DNA from 3 places in the Streptomyces sp. NBC_01198 genome. Region 1 is predicted to be linked to each of the others. Evidence: predicted binding sites of a transcription regulator. Region 1 holds the regulator's gene; each other region holds the start of a gene.
What was found. The regulator HrcA, encoded in region 1, represses chaperone genes, less so after heat shock. The targets are predictions, from matches to a motif close to TTNGCACTCNGNNNNNCNGAGTGCNAA.
Positions count from the first base shown of each region.

Region 2: groL (chaperonin GroEL) is a predicted target of HrcA. The motif match lies at 1,779-1,805, and genes of this name have one in related genera.
Region 3: groES (co-chaperone GroES) is a predicted target of HrcA. The motif match lies at 1,764-1,790, and genes of this name have one in related genera.

Region 1 is NZ_CP108568.1:5,629,166-5,634,204, forward strand. It holds gene OG702_RS25025 (DUF3097 domain-containing protein) at 3-827, opposite strand; gene OG702_RS25030 (MBL fold metallo-hydrolase) at 886-1,632, opposite strand; gene hrcA (heat-inducible transcriptional repressor HrcA) at 1,809-2,825, shown strand; gene dnaJ (molecular chaperone DnaJ) at 2,826-3,962, shown strand; gene OG702_RS25045 (nitronate monooxygenase) at 4,325-5,039, shown strand, end outside.
Region 2 is NZ_CP108568.1:4,889,369-4,894,407, forward strand. It holds gene thrC (threonine synthase) at 1-386, shown strand, start outside; gene OG702_RS21895 (MoaD/ThiS family protein) at 383-658, shown strand; gene OG702_RS21900 (cold-shock protein) at 1,104-1,307, shown strand; gene groL (chaperonin GroEL) at 1,947-3,569, shown strand; gene OG702_RS21910 (DUF6281 family protein) at 3,673-4,056, opposite strand; gene murQ (N-acetylmuramic acid 6-phosphate etherase) at 4,131-5,039, opposite strand, start outside.
Region 3 is NZ_CP108568.1:3,122,505-3,127,543, reverse strand. It holds gene OG702_RS13790 (polysaccharide deacetylase family protein) at 1-290, shown strand, start outside; gene OG702_RS13785 (THUMP-like domain-containing protein) at 281-1,483, opposite strand; gene groES (co-chaperone GroES) at 1,939-2,247, shown strand; gene groL (chaperonin GroEL) at 2,383-4,005, shown strand; gene OG702_RS13770 (SDR family NAD(P)-dependent oxidoreductase) at 4,076-4,855, opposite strand; gene OG702_RS13765 (MOSC domain-containing protein) at 4,881-5,039, opposite strand, start outside.

The DNA.
Region 1 (5,039 bases):
CGTCAGGGCGCGGTCACGAAGTCGATCAGGTGCTCCACCGAGCCGAGCAGTTCTGCCTGCAGGTCCTTGTACGTCCGCACCGACGCCAGGATGCGCTGCCAGGCCTCGCCCGTGGACATGTCCCAGCCGAGCTCCCGGCACACCCCCGTCTTCCAGTCCTCGCCGCGCGGCACCCGCGGCCACCGGGCGATACCGACCGAGGCGGGCTTCACCGCCTCCCACACGTCGATGTAGGGGTGCCCGACGACCAGGACGTCCGCGCCGCTGACGGACGCGGCGATCCGCGACTCCTTGGAACCCGGCACCAGGTGGTCGACCAGCACGCCCAGCCGGGCGTCGGGGGCCGGGCCGAAGTCGGCCACGATCGCGGGCAGGTCGTCGACGCCCTCCAGATACTCCACGACGACGCCCTCGACCCGCAGGTCGTGGCCCCACACCCGTTCGACCAGTTCGGCGTCGTGCCGGCCCTCGACGTAGATCCGCCCGGCCCGTGCCACCCGCGCCTTGACGCCGGGCACCGCGACCGAGCCCGACGCGGACAGCAGCGGCCCGCGTGGCGCGGGCGCGGCCTGCGGGCGGACCAGCGTCACCGTACGGCCGTCGATCAGGAAGCCGCGGGGCACCATCGGGAAGACCCGGTGCTTGCCGAAGCGGTCCTCCAGCGTGACCGTCAGCCCCTCCGCGGTCCTCTCGCAGCGCACCACCGCCCCGCAGAAGCCCGTCGCGGCCTCCTCGACCACCAGGTCGGCCTCGGCCGCCACCTCGGGCGCCGGGGCGCTCCTCTTCCACGGCGGGGTCAGGTCGGGGTCGTAACTCCTGCTGCGCATGGGGGCGATCGTAACCAGCCGCCCCCGGCGCGGCCCAGGACACGCGGCGGACACGCCCTCAGGGCGCGGTCCCGAAGCGCTCTGCCAGCGCGTCCCGCTGCGCCCGCAGGAAACGCGCGTCGACCACGGCGCCGTGCCCGGGGACGTAGCGGCCCGTCTCGCCGCCCAGGGCGAGCAGCGCGTCCAGCGTGCCGGGCCAGTGCGCCGGGTCGGCGTCGTCGCCCGCCTGCGGCTCGCCCGACTCCTCGACCAGGTCGCCGCAGAAGACCACCGTCGGGTCGCTCGCGGTGGCGCCCGGCACGACCACCACCAGGTCGTGGCCGGTGTGCCCGGTGCCGGGGTGCACCAGCCGCACCTGGCGCTCGCCCAGGTCGACCTCGGTCTCGCCGGTCACCTGACGGGTGGGCAGCACCAGCTCCGCCGCCGCCCGCGCCGCCTCGGCCGGGTCGGTGCCGTGCTCCACCGCGGACTCCCGCAGCACCTCCGGCTCCCGGCGCAGATAGCCCCCGAGCGAGCGCTCCCCGTAGACCTCGGCGCCGGGGAAGGCGGCGGTGCCGAAGACATGGTCGAAGTGACCGTGTGTGAGGACGATGTGCGTGACGGTGCGGCCGGTCAGCGCCTCGACCTGCCCGCGCAGCTCCTCGCCCTCCGGCAGCGTCGAGGCGGTGTCCACCAGCAGTACGCCGTCGGAACCGACCACCAGGCCGATCGTCACATCGAGATGGGGCATCCTGCGCCGGGCGACCCCGGGAGCCAGTTGCTCCCAGACAGAACCACCCGTACCCGGATCCTCCGTGCTCTCCACAGATTCCACGGGGGTGACGCTATCGCCGCCGCGGGGCCGCACGCCGCCACCTCCGCGTACCCGGTGTGCCGCACCCTTGCCCAGCCCTTGCCGCCTCGCCGTACACTTGCTGCGGGATGGCTGGCACTCGAAACGGCGGAGTGCCAGGTCACGGATGTCACGGCTGGAGGTGCGCGATGCTGAGCGAACGCAGACTCGAAGTCCTGCGTGCCATCGTCCAGGACTACGTCGGCACCGAGGAGCCGGTCGGCTCGAAGGCCCTCACCGAGCGTCACCGGCTCGGCGTGTCGCCGGCCACCGTGCGGAACGACATGGCGGTCCTGGAGGACGAGGGCTACATCGCGCAGCCGCACACCAGCGCGGGCCGGATCCCCACCGACAAGGGCTACCGGCTGTTCGTCGACAAGATGGCCGGCGTCAAGCCGCTGTCGTCCGCCGAGCGCCGGGCCATCCAGAACTTCCTGGACGGCGCGGTCGACCTCGACGACGTCGTCGCCAGGACCGTACGGCTGCTCGCCCAGCTCACCCGGCAGGTCGCGGTGGTGCAGTATCCGTCGCTGACCCGGTCGTCGGTACGGCACGTGGAACTGCTCGCGCTCGCGCCGGCCCGCATCATGCTGGTGCTGATCACCGACACCGGACGGGTCGAGCAGCGGCTGATCGACTGCCAGGCCCCGGTCGGCGAGACGGTTCTCGCCGACCTGCGCGCCCGGCTCAACAGCCGGGTCGTCGGCCGCCGCTTCTCCGACGTGCCGCCGCTGGTCCAGGACCTGCCGGAGAGCTTCGACCCCGACGACCGGCCCGCGGTCGCGGGAGTCCTCGCCACCCTGCTGGAAACGCTGGTGGAGCAGACCGAGGAGCGCATCATGCTCGGCGGCGCGGCCAACCTGACGAGGTTCAACCACGACTTCCCGCTGACGATCAGGCCGGTCCTCGAAGCACTGGAGGAGCAGATGGTCCTCCTCAAACTGCTCGGCGAGGCAACCGACTCCGCCATGACCGTGCGGATCGGGCATGAGAATTTTCACGAGGGCCTCAACTCCACGTCCGTGGTGGCCGTCGGCTACGGTTCGGGCGACGAGGCAGTCGCCAAACTCGGCGTGGTCGGCCCGACCCGCATGGACTACCCCGGAACGATGGGAGCGGTACGCGCAGTGGCACGTTACGTCGGACAGATCCTGGCGGAGTCGTAAGTGGCCACGGACTACTACGCCGTACTGGGCGTACGCCGCGACGCAGGTCCGGACGAGATCAAGAAGGCATTCCGCCGTCTCGCCCGGGAGTTGCACCCTGACGTCAATCCCGACCCCAAGACGCAGGAGCGGTTCAAGGAGATCAACGCCGCCTACGAGGTGCTCTCCGACCCGCAGAAGAAGCAGGTCTACGACCTCGGCGGCGACCCGCTGTCCGCCGCGGGCGGCGCGGGAGCCGGTGCAGGCTTCGGCCAGGGCTTCGGGAACTTCAGCGACATCATGGACGCCTTCTTCGGGCAGTCGCAGCAGCGCGGGCCGCGCTCGCGCACCCGGCGCGGCCAGGACGCCATGATCCGGCTGGAGATCGACCTCGAAGAGGCCGCCTTCGGCACCACCAAGGACATCCAGGTCGACACCGCGGTGACCTGCGGGACCTGCAACGGCGAAGGGGCCGCGCCCGGCACCTCCGCGCAGACCTGCGACATGTGCCGCGGCCGCGGCGAGGTGTCCCAGGTCACCCGCTCCTTCCTCGGCCAGGTCATGACCTCGCGGCCCTGCCCGCAGTGCCAGGGCTTCGGCACGGTCGTGCCCACGCCGTGCCCGGAGTGCGCCGGCGACGGTCGGGTCAGGTCCCGCCGCACGCTGACCGTCAAGATCCCCGCGGGCGTCGACAACGGCACCCGCATCCAGCTGGCCGGCGAGGGCGAGGTCGGCCCGGGCGGCGGCCCCGCGGGCGACCTCTACGTCGAGATCCGCGAGGTTCCGCACCTGGTCTTCCAGCGCCGCGGCGACGACCTGCACTGCACGGTCACCATCCCGATGACCGCGGCGGCGCTCGGCACGAAGTGCCCGCTGGAGACGCTCGACGGCCTGGAGGAGATCGACATCCGGCCCGGCACGCAGTCCGGCCAGTCGATCCCGCTCCACCAGCGCGGTATCACCCACCTGCGCGGCGGCGGCCGCGGCGACCTCGTCGTCCACGTCGAGGTCGTGACCCCGCACAAGCTCGACGCGGACCAGGAGGACCTGATGCGGCGCCTGGCCAAACTCCGCGGCGAAGAACGCCCCACGGGCCAGTTCGCCCCGGGCCAGCAGGGCCTCTTCTCCCGCCTGAAGGACGCCTTCAACGGCCGCTGACCCGCGGCCGCGCCATCCCCCGGGCATCCCCCGGGCACGGGGGTCGTGCGTTCCCCCTGCGGCGGGCGGCACCGTCCGCTGCCGCGGGGGTGCTGCGGTTCCGCTGCGGCAGGGGCGACCCCCTGGGGGCGCGGGGAACTGCGCGCTCAGCCACTCACCGGCCGGTGGTCCGGCTGCGACAGAGACTGCCCCTTCGGGGTCGGTGACGACCCGCACCCCGGTGCGGGCTGGTCGCGCCGTTCCCCGCGCCCCTGATGGCGTGCCCTCGCGGCAGGGGAGGGCCCGGAGGGGCAACCGTGGCACCGGGCGGGAGGCCGGGGGCGGCCTGAGCCCGCGCGGCAAGCGCATGGCAGGCTAGGCCCATGTCCGCGCCCAGTCTCACGTCCTTCTCGGCGTACCCGATCGTGCAGGCCCCGATGGCCGGCGGCGGATCCAACCCGCGGCTGGCCACGGCGGTGGCGGCGGCCGGCGGGCTGGGGTTCCTGGCGGCCGGGTACAAGACGCCCGAGGCGATGTACGAGGAGATCCGGCAGCTCCGCGACCAGAGCACGCACCCCTTCGGGGTGAATCTGTTCATGCCGCAGGTCAGGGCCACCGACCCGTCCGCCGTGGCGGTGTACGCCGAACAGCTCGCCGGCGAGGAGTCCTGGTACGGGACACCGCTGGGCGACCCGGACGCCGGCACGGACGACGCGTACGACGCCAAGGTCGCGATCCTCCTGGAAGACCCCGTGCCGATGGTGAGCTTCACCTTCGGCTGCCCCTCCCAGGCGGTGGTCGAGTCGTTCCGCAAGGCCGGTACGTACACGGTGGTGACCGCCACCTCGGTCCAGGAGGCGCTGTCCGCGCAATGGGCCGGCGCCGACGCGGTGTGCGTGCAGGGTGTGGAGGCCGGCGGCCACCAGGGCACCCACCGGGACGACCTGCAGCTCGACCACTCGGGCACCGGCCTGCTCGCGCTGCTGCCGCAGGTCCGCGAGGCGGTGCAGTTGCCGCTGATCGCGGCCGGCGGCCTGATGCGCGGCGGCCAGATCGCCGCGGTGCTGGCGGCGGGCGCGGACGCGGCGCAGCTCGGTA
Region 2 (5,039 bases), 740 kb from region 1:
AGGCCGGCCACGACGTCGTACGCCCGGTCAAGCCGGACACCATCGCCAAGTCGCTGGCCATCGGCAACCCGGCGGACGGCCCCTACGTGCTGGACATCACCCGGCGCACCGGCGGCGCGGTCGAGGACGTCACCGACGAGCAGGTCGTCGACGCCATCAAGCTGCTGGCCCGCACCGAGGGCATCTTCGCCGAGACGGCCGGCGGGGTGACCGTCGGCGTGCTCAGGAAGCTGATCGAGTCCGGGCAGCTCGACCCGGCCGCCGAGACCGTCGTGCTGAACACCGGCGACGGCCTGAAGACCCTGGACGCGGTGTCCCCGACCACCGGGCCGACCGCGACCATCCGTCCCACCGTTGCCGCTTTCCGAGAGGCTGGCCTCGCATGAGTGCTTCCGTCCGTATCCCCACCATTCTCCGCACCTACACCGGCGGCCAGGCCGAGGTCCAGGCCGAGGGCGCGACGCTGGCCGCGGTGATCGAGTCGCTGGAAAAGAATCATGCGGGTATTTCCGCGCGGGTTCTCGACGACACCGGAAAACTCCGTCGTTTCGTGAACGTGTATGTCAACGATGACGATGTCCGCTTTTCCGAGGGTCTTGCCACGGTGGTCCCCGAGGGTGCCAGCGTCTCGATCATTCCCGCCGTCGCGGGCGGCTGAGCCGGCACCGTACCCGATCTGACGGGAATCCGCAGAGGCTCCGACGTTTAACTTGCGCCCCACCCGGGAACTGCTTTCGTCCCCGGGTGGGGCGCCCGCATGTGGGGCGGTAGTTGAACCGCTGTACAGTTGCCAGGGGCATGTGGCAACTCCCGGACACCGGTGTGCAGCGGTTGCGGCGATTTATCGCCAAAGTCGCCGGCGAAAAGCCCGCAACACCCTTTATGTCCGGTCCGAGTTGCCCTGCATTATCATTTTTTCCTAGGGTATTTCGGATCGGTCGCACCCAGAATTCTCGTCCAATTGACCTGTTGCAGACGGCATCCGTGCAGATACATTCAGCGGCGGTCGACGCGTTCCGGCGCACACCCCCTGCGGGGGTGAGGTCTGACCCGGGCCCGCGGAGCGCGGGGCCGCGATAGGGCCAGTAATAGGGGAGTTAGGAATGGCTCAGGGCACCGTCAAGTGGTTCAACGCGGAGAAGGGCTACGGCTTCATCGCGGTCGACGGTGGTGCGGATGTCTTCGTCCACTACAGCGCGATACAGATGGACGGATACCGCACCCTCGAAGAAGGCCAGCGAGTCGAGTTCGAGATCTCGCAGGGTCAGAAGGGGCCGCAGGCGGACATGGTCCGGCTGGCCGGCTGATCGGCTCGGGCGCGTTCGGCCACCGACGCGACGCCACCACGAAGGGCCACCCCACCAGGGGTGGCCCTTCACCTTTCCCCGGGCACCCCTCCCGACCTCCCCGCCGCCCCCGGGCTCCCCTGCGCGGGAGCTGGCCCCTCAGGGGCGCGGGGAACTGCGCGACCAGCCCCCACCGGGGGCGCGGGTCGTCACCGCCCCAAAGGGGCTGTTGCTGTCGAAGACGGACCACCGGCCGGTGGTCGGCTGAGCGCGCAGTTCCCCCGCCCCTGTCGGGCACCCCCTTGCCGAAGGGGTACCGCACAGCCCCCGCGGCCAGCGGATGCACCCCTCGCCGAGAGGGAAGCGCGCAACCCCCCGCGCCTCGGGGGAGGGCAACCCCCTGCCGAGGGGGCGGTGTCGGAACCTCCGCGCCCGGGGGTCAGGGACCCCGAGGCGCTTGCACTCGCAGAGGGTGAGTGCTAATCATTGGCGTTAGCACTCTACGAGTGAGAGTGCCACTTGGACCGGGTCGGTGAGGCCCGCCCGGACGTCGGGAAGGAACCGGCGGCCGGCAGGCCGTCCGTCGCGGGCGCCAACACGGTCCGATCCACCGCCCCCCGCCTCGGTGGGGGAACCCCCAGTCCGCGGAGGACACTTCACATGGCTAAGATCATCGCGTTCGATGAGGAGGCGCGGCGCGGCCTTGAGCGCGGGATGAACCAGCTCGCCGACGCCGTTAAGGTCACCCTCGGTCCCAAGGGCCGGAACGTCGTCCTTGAGAAGAAGTGGGGCGCCCCCACGATCACCAACGATGGTGTCTCCATCGCCAAGGAGATCGAGCTGGAGGACCCGTACGAGAAGATCGGCGCCGAGCTGGTCAAGGAAGTCGCGAAGAAGACGGACGACGTCGCCGGTGACGGCACGACGACCGCGACGGTCCTGGCCCAGGCCCTGGTCAAGGAAGGCCTGCGCAACGTCGCCGCCGGCGCCAACCCGATGGCCCTCAAGCGCGGCATCGAGAAGGCCGTCGAGGCCGTGTCCGCCGCCCTGCTCGAGCAGGCCAAGGACGTGGAGACCAAGGAGCAGATCGCTTCGACCGCCTCCATCTCCGCCGCCGACACGCAGATCGGCGAGCTCATCGCCGAGGCGATGGACAAGGTCGGCAAGGAAGGCGTCATCACCGTCGAGGAGTCGCAGACCTTCGGTCTCGAACTCGAGCTCACCGAGGGCATGCGCTTCGACAAGGGCTTCATCTCGGCGTACTTCGCCACCGACCTGGAGCGTATGGAGGCGTCGCTCGACGACCCGTACATCCTGATCGTCAACTCCAAGGTCTCCGCGGTGAAGGACCTGCTCCCGCTGCTGGAGAAGGTCATGCAGTCGGGCAAGCCGCTGCTGATCATCGCCGAGGACGTCGAGGGCGAGGCGCTGTCGACGCTGGTCGTCAACAAGATCCGCGGCACCTTCAAGTCCGTCGCCGTCAAGGCCCCGGGCTTCGGCGACCGCCGCAAGGCCATGCTCGGTGACATCGCCATCCTCACCGGTGGCACGGTCATCTCCGAGGAGGTCGGCCTCAAGCTGGAGAACGCCGGGCTCGACCTGCTCGGCCGCGCCCGCAAGGTCGTCATCACCAAGGACGAGACGACCATCGTGGACGGCTCGGGCGACACCGACCAGGTCGCCGGCCGGGTCAACCAGATCCGTGCCGAGATCGACAACAGCGACTCGGACTACGACCGCGAGAAGCTCCAGGAGCGTCTGGCGAAGCTGGCCGGCGGCGTGGCCGTCATCAAGGCCGGTGCCGCCACCGAGGTCGAGCTCAAGGAGCGCAAGCACCGCATCGAGGACGCGGTGCGCAACGCGAAGGCCGCCGTCGAGGAGGGCATCGTCGCCGGTGGTGGCGTGGCCCTGCTGCAGGCCTCCGCGGTGTTCGAGAAGCTGGAGCTCGAAGGCGACGAGGCGACCGGTGCCAACGCCGTGAAGCTCGCGCTGGAGGCCCCGCTCAAGCAGATCGCCATCAACGGCGGTCTCGAGGGCGGCGTCATCGTCGAGAAGGTGCGCAACCTGCCGATCGGCCACGGCCTGAACGCCGCGACCGGCGAGTACGTCGACATGATCGCCGAGGGCATCATCGACCCGGCGAAGGTCACCCGCTCGGCGCTGCAGAACGCGGCGTCCATCGCCGCGCTCTTCCTCACCACCGAGGCCGTCATCGCGGACAAGCCCGAGAAGGCGTCCGCTGCCGCCCCGGGTGGCATGCCCGGCGGTGACATGGACTTCTGATCCCGCCAGGGATCACCGTCCAGCACGCGAGGCGGCGCCCCCTTCCCCCTACCACGGGAAGGGGGCGCCGCCTTGTCGTGCCGCCGATCGTACGCCGCCCGGGTCAGCTGGCGGGCAGCGCGAGTGGCGCGGGGACGTGGTCCGGGTCGGTGACGCCGATGACGTCGTCCTCGGTCATCACCGCGAGCGCCGGGTCGACCCCGGCGACCGGGTAGACGTTCACGTCCGTCCGGTTCTCCGGCCCGCCGCCGTCCTGGCAGCCCTCGAAGTAGCCCGTCCCGAGCGGGCTGCCGTGGTGCGGCACGGTCTTGGCCGCGGCGTCGCCCGGCGCCCGCAGGTACAGCGCCCCGCCGTAGTGCAGCTCCCAGGCGCAGTCCGCGCCCGCCCCCGCCCCCGCGGCGCCCGAGCAGCCGCCCAGCGCCAGCAGCAGCGCCGGCAGCAGTACGGCGGCCGTCGCGGCCGCTCTTCGCCGTCGTGTCACGTTCACGGCTGGTCCCCCCTCGTCCGGTGTGGCCGTTGGACGCACGACCGGCGGAGGGGGTTCCTCGCCCGGACGGGGGGTCAGCTCCCGGTGGACTCCAGGGCCTTGCGGAGGTGGCCGCCGGACTCGGTCAGCAGCCGGGCCGCGGTCGGGGCGTCGACCTCGGCCAGCAGGGTGAGGATGGCCGGCTTGACCTCGCCGTCGGTGGCGGTCAGCGCCCGCTCGATGGCCAGCTCGTCCGCGCCGGTGGCCAGCGACACGATCCGCCGCGAGCGGGCCCGCAGCTTCTCGTTGGACGCCCGCACGTCCACCATCAGATTCCCGTAGGTCTTGCCGAGCCGGATCATGGTGATGGTCGAGAGCATGTTGAGCACCAGCTTCTGCGCGGTGCCCGCCTTGAGCCGGGTGGACCCGACGACCAGCTCGGGGCCGACGACGACCTCGATGCCGTGGTCGGCGGCGGCGGCCAGCGGCGAGTCGGCGTTGCAGGACAGCCCCACGGTCAGCGCCCCCAGCGCACGGGCGTGCTCGACGGCGCCGACGGCGTAAGGGGTCCGCCCCGACGCGGAGACGCCGACAACGGTGTCGGCGTCGGTCAGCCCGAGCGCGTCCAGGTCCTCGGCGGCCAGCTCCTTGCTGTCCTCGGCGCCCTCGATCGAGGTGATCATCGCGGTCGGCCCGCCCGCGATCAGGCCGACGACCTCCCGCCCCGGCGTGGTGTTGAAGGTCGGCGGGCACTCGCTGGCATCCAGCACGCCGAGCCGGCCCGCCGTGCCGGCACCCGCGTAGACGAGCCGGCCGCCGCGGGCCATCCGGTCGGCGATGCCGTCGATCGCGGCGGCGATCCGGGGCAGTTGGGCGGCGACGGCGGCGGGAACGGTGGCGTCCTCACCGTTCATCGTGCGCGCGATCTCCAGGGTGGGCATCCGGTCGATCTCGGCGAGCTCCGGCCGGAACGCCTCGGTGGTCAACGTGTCGAGCTCGCGGCG
Region 3 (5,039 bases), 2.5 Mb from region 1:
TGCCCGGGCTCTTCCGGCCGCCCTACGGCAACTACAACACCGATACGCGGGCCGCGGTGAAATCCTGCGGGGGGCTGCGGGCGATGATTCTGTGGCGCGAGTCGATGCAGATCAAAAAGGTCCAGTTCCAGCGGCCTGACAAGAAATTCCATCCCGGTGACATCATCCTGGCCCACTTTCGCGGGCCGGCGCAGTTGAAGGGCGAGACGATGACGAAGATGGTGGCCAACCTGCTGCGCCAGATCTCGTCCCAGGGCTTCACCCTGGCCCGCCTGGAGGACTACGTCTGAGCGGGCGGCTCCACCCGGGCCGGTGCCGCCAGGAGCATCGTGGGGGCGCCTGAGGTGCGGGTGAGGAAGACGGTGGCCGAGTGCGGGCCGCGCGGCCGCACCCGGCGGCGGAGGTCCTCGGGGTCCACCGCGGAGCCCCGCTTCTTCACCGTGAGGATGCCGACCTCGCGCTCCCGCAGCAGCGCCTTGAGCCGCTTCAGCCCGAACGGCAGCACGTCGGTGACCTCGTACGCCGTCGCGAACGGCGTCGCCCGCAGCTCGTCGGCGGTGACGTACGCGATCGTCGGGTCGATCAGCCCGCCGCCGAGCTCCTCCGCGACCTCGGCGACGAGATGCGCGCGGATGACGGCGCCGTCCGGTTCGTAGAGGTAGCGCCCGACCGGCCGCACCGCCGGGTCGGGCAGGCCGCGCCCGACGAGGGTGGCGCCCGAGGGGAGCAGGGTCGCGCGCCGGGCGCCCGAGCGTACGCGGTCGCCCCGGCCGTCGAACCAGACCACCGCCTCCTTCACGTCGCCGCCGTCCGAGATCCACTCGGCCTCCGCGGCGGGCGGCACCGCCTCGTGCGGGATGCCGGGCGCGACCTTCACCGCCCCGGGTGCGCCGGACGCCGCCGCGTCCAGGGCCCATGACAGCGGCGGCGAGTACGACTCCGGGTCGAAGACCCGGCCCCTGGCGGTGCGGCGGGCGGGGTCCACGAACACGCCGTCGAGGCCGCCGCCGCCGACGTCCCGTACGTCCGCGCACCTGACCTCCAGGCGGTCGGCCAGATCGAGCGCGGCGGCGTTCGCGGCGACCACCGCGCAGGTCAGCGGGTCGCGGTCCACGGCCGTCACCGCCAGGCCGGCCCGCAGCATGGCGATCACGTCGCCGCCGACGCCGCAGCACAGGTCGGCGACGGCCTCCGGCCAGAACGCGGCGAACCGCTGCGCGCGGTGCGTCGCCACCGAGGCGCGGGTGGACTGTTCCAGCCCGTGCGGCGTGAAGTACATCCGGTGCGCGTCCGCCGCGCCGAACTTCGCGACGGCGCGCTGGCGCAGGCGGGTCTGGGACAGGGCGGCGGCGACGAGGCGCGCGTCGTGCGTCCGCCGCAACGCCGTTGCGGCAGCCAGGTCGTTCACGGGGTCGTGACCCCGGAGCCCCGCGAGCAGCGCCTGACCCTCGGCGGTCAGCAATCCCTCAAGCTCTTCCGGCATCACCACGTCATTCTCCCCGACGTCCCTCCTGCGTAGGGCGGCGCCCATCAGAGGCGCGGGGAACTGCGCGACCAGCCCACCACCGGCCGGTGGTCCGGATCGGACCGAACAGCCCCTTTCGGCCGGTGACGACGTGCAGCCCGTCGACGGCTGGTCGCGCAGTTCCTCGCGCCCCTGAGGGGGTGCCGCTTGCGGTGAGTTCGCGCACACCCGCCGGGGGGCAGGGCATGGGCGGAGCCCCGGGGGAGGTCCCGGGGGAGCCCCGGAGGGCGGCGCGCGGCTGGCACTCCGCTTGACCGAGTGCTAAAGGCGTCCTAGTCTCGCTTTTGGCACTCGGCCCCGCTGAGTGCCAGACAAACAGCGACGGGCAGGTCCGGCACCCGCGACGACGGGCCTACCAGGTCGCCGACCCAGACAGACACTCCCGTGAGCCCTTTGAAGGGGGAGGTCGGATCGTGACGACCGCCAGCACCAAGGTTGCCATCAAGCCGCTTGAGGACCGCATCGTGGTCCAGCCGCTCGACGCCGAGCAGACCACGGCCTCCGGCCTGGTCATTCCGGACACCGCCAAGGAGAAGCCCCAGGAGGGCGTCGTCCTGGCTGTGGGCCCGGGCCGCTTCGAGGACGGCAACCGCCTGCCGCTCGACGTCGCCGTGGGCGACGTCGTGCTGTACAGCAAGTACGGCGGCACCGAGGTGAAGTACAACGGCGAGGAATACCTCGTCCTCTCGGCCCGCGACGTTCTCGCGATCATCGAGAAGTAGTTCCCCGGCTGTACCAGCCGTGATCCCGCCCCGGGAGTCCGTGTCCTTGAGGCCGGGTCCCCGGGGCGGCTTCTTTCGCCGTCCTTACCGTCCGTGACGACGTGATTAGACGAGTAGACGAGGTAGTTCGCAGGCATGGCCAAGATTCTTAAGTTCGACGAGGACGCCCGTCGCGCCCTGGAGCGCGGCGTCAACAAGCTCGCCGACACCGTGAAGGTGACGATCGGCCCCAAGGGCCGCAACGTCGTCATCGACAAGAAGTTCGGCGCGCCGACCATCACCAACGACGGTGTGACCATCGCGCGTGAGGTCGAGCTGGAGGACCCCTACGAGAACCTGGGCGCCCAGCTCGTCAAGGAGGTGGCGACCAAGACCAACGACATCGCGGGTGACGGCACCACCACCGCGACCGTGCTCGCCCAGGCGCTGGTCCGCGAGGGCTTGCGGAACGTGGCGGCCGGGGCGTCCCCCGCCTCGCTCAAGAAGGGCATCGACGCGGCCGTCAAGGCGGTCTCCGAGGAGCTGCTGGCCACCGCGCGCGCCATCGAGGGCAAGGAGGACATCGCGGCCGTCGCCGCGCTGTCCGCGCAGGACAAGCAGGTCGGCGAGCTCATCGCCGAGGCGATGGACAAGGTCGGCAAGGACGGTGTCATCACCGTCGAGGAGTCCAACACCTTCGGCCTGGACCTGGAGTTCACCGAGGGCATGGCCTTCGACAAGGGCTACCTGTCGCCGTACTTCGTGACGGACCAGGAGCGTATGGAGGCCGTCCTCGACGACCCGTACGTGCTGATCCACCAGGGCAAGATCTCCTCGATCCAGGACCTGCTGCCGCTGCTGGAGAAGATCATCCAGGCGGGTGGCTCCAAGCCGCTGCTGATCATCGCCGAGGACGTCGAGGGCGAGGCGCTGTCGACGCTGGTCGTCAACAAGATCCGCGGCACGTTCAACGCCGTCGCGGTCAAGGCGCCCGGCTTCGGTGACCGCCGCAAGGCCATGCTCGGCGACATCGCCACCCTCACCGGTGCGACCGTCATCGCCGAGGAGGTCGGCCTCAAGCTCGACCAGGCCGGTCTCGACCTGCTGGGCACCACCCGCCGCGCCACCATCACCAAGGACGAGACCACTCTCGTCGACGGTGCGGGCGACAAGGCGGAGATCGAGGGACGCGTCAACCAGATCAAGGCGGAGATCGGCACCACCGACTCCGACTGGGACCGCGAGAAGCTGCAGGAGCGGCTGGCCAAGCTGGCCGGCGGCGTCTGCGTCATCCGCGTCGGCGCGGCCACCGAGGTGGAGCTCAAGGAGAAGAAGCACCGCCTTGAGGACGCGATCTCCGCGACCCGCGCGGCCGTCGAGGAGGGCATCGTCTCCGGCGGTGGCTCGGCCCTCGTGCACGCGGTGAAGGTCCTCGCGGACAACCTCGGCAAGGTGGGCGACGAGGCCACCGGTGTCGCGGTCGTCCGCCGCGCCGCCGTCGAGCCGCTGCGCTGGATCGCCGAGAACGCCGGCCTGGAGGGCTACGTCATCACCTCCAAGGTCGCCGAGCTCGACAAGGGCCACGGCTTCAACGCGGCCACCGGCGAGTACGGCGACCTGGTCAAGGCCGGCGTCATCGACCCGGTCAAGGTCACCCGCTCCGCGCTGGAGAACGCGGCGTCCATCGCGTCGCTGCTGCTGACCACGGAGACGCTGGTCGTGGAGAAGAAGGAAGAGGAGCAGGAGTCCGCCGCCGGCGGTCACTCCCACTCCCACTGACCTCGCTCCCGCCGACGCCCGCCACCCCCGCCCGGGGCGGCGGGCGTCTGCCGTGCCGGTCGGACACGGACTAGGTCTTCGGGTCGTACTTGCGGCCCGCGCCGGTGGAGACCGCGCCGAAGAGGCCGGGGGGCAGGTGGCGGGCGAGGCCGACGGCCACCTTGTAGCGGGCGTCGGGCACCGAGACCACCCGCCCCCTGGCAAGGTCGCGCAGGCCCGCCGCCACCACCTTGTCCGCGTCGAGCCAGGCCCAGGCGGGCAGCCGGTCCGGCTGCATCCCGGCCCGCTGGTGGAATTCCGTGCGGACGAAGCCGGGGCACAGCGCGAGGAAGCGGACGCCCGACCCGCGCAGGTCCAGGGCGGCGCCCTGGGTGAAGCGGACGACCCACGCCTTGCTCGCCGCGTATGTGCCGCGCGGCATGAAGGCGGCGACCGACGCCACGTTGACCACCGAGCCGCGCCCGCGCTCCCGCATGCCCTGCGCGGCGGCGGAGGTGAGCCGCAGCACGGCCTCGCAGTGCACGGTGAGCATGCGCAGCTCGTCGGACAGCGGCACCTCCAGGTAGCGGCCGCGGTGGCCGAAACCGGCGTTGTTGACCAGCACGTCGACCGGCGGGAGCCCACTCTCCCGCAGCCGGTTCTCCACCGCGGTGATGCCGCCGTCCGACGCGAGGTCGGCCTGCAGCACCTCGACCGCGACGCCGTGCTGCTCGCGCAGTTCGGCCGCGCTCTCGCCGAGGCGTACGGCGTCCCGCGCGACGAGGACCAGGTCGTGCCCGTCGGCCGCCAGCCGCCGTGCGAAGGCAGCGCCGATACCCGCCGTCGCACCGGTGATGAGGGAAGTCGTCATACGGGCAGCGTAGGCGTACCGCGGCTCACCGGCGGGTGCGCGCCAGCCGTTCCCTGACGCGCCGCAGGTCCTCCGCCGGCAGGGCGTCCGCCGCCAGCAGCCGTGGCAGCAGCGCCGGTTCCGCGGTCATCGCCCGGAAGGCCAGTTCGACCGTGACGTCGTGGTCCGGGCGGGAGACCACCCG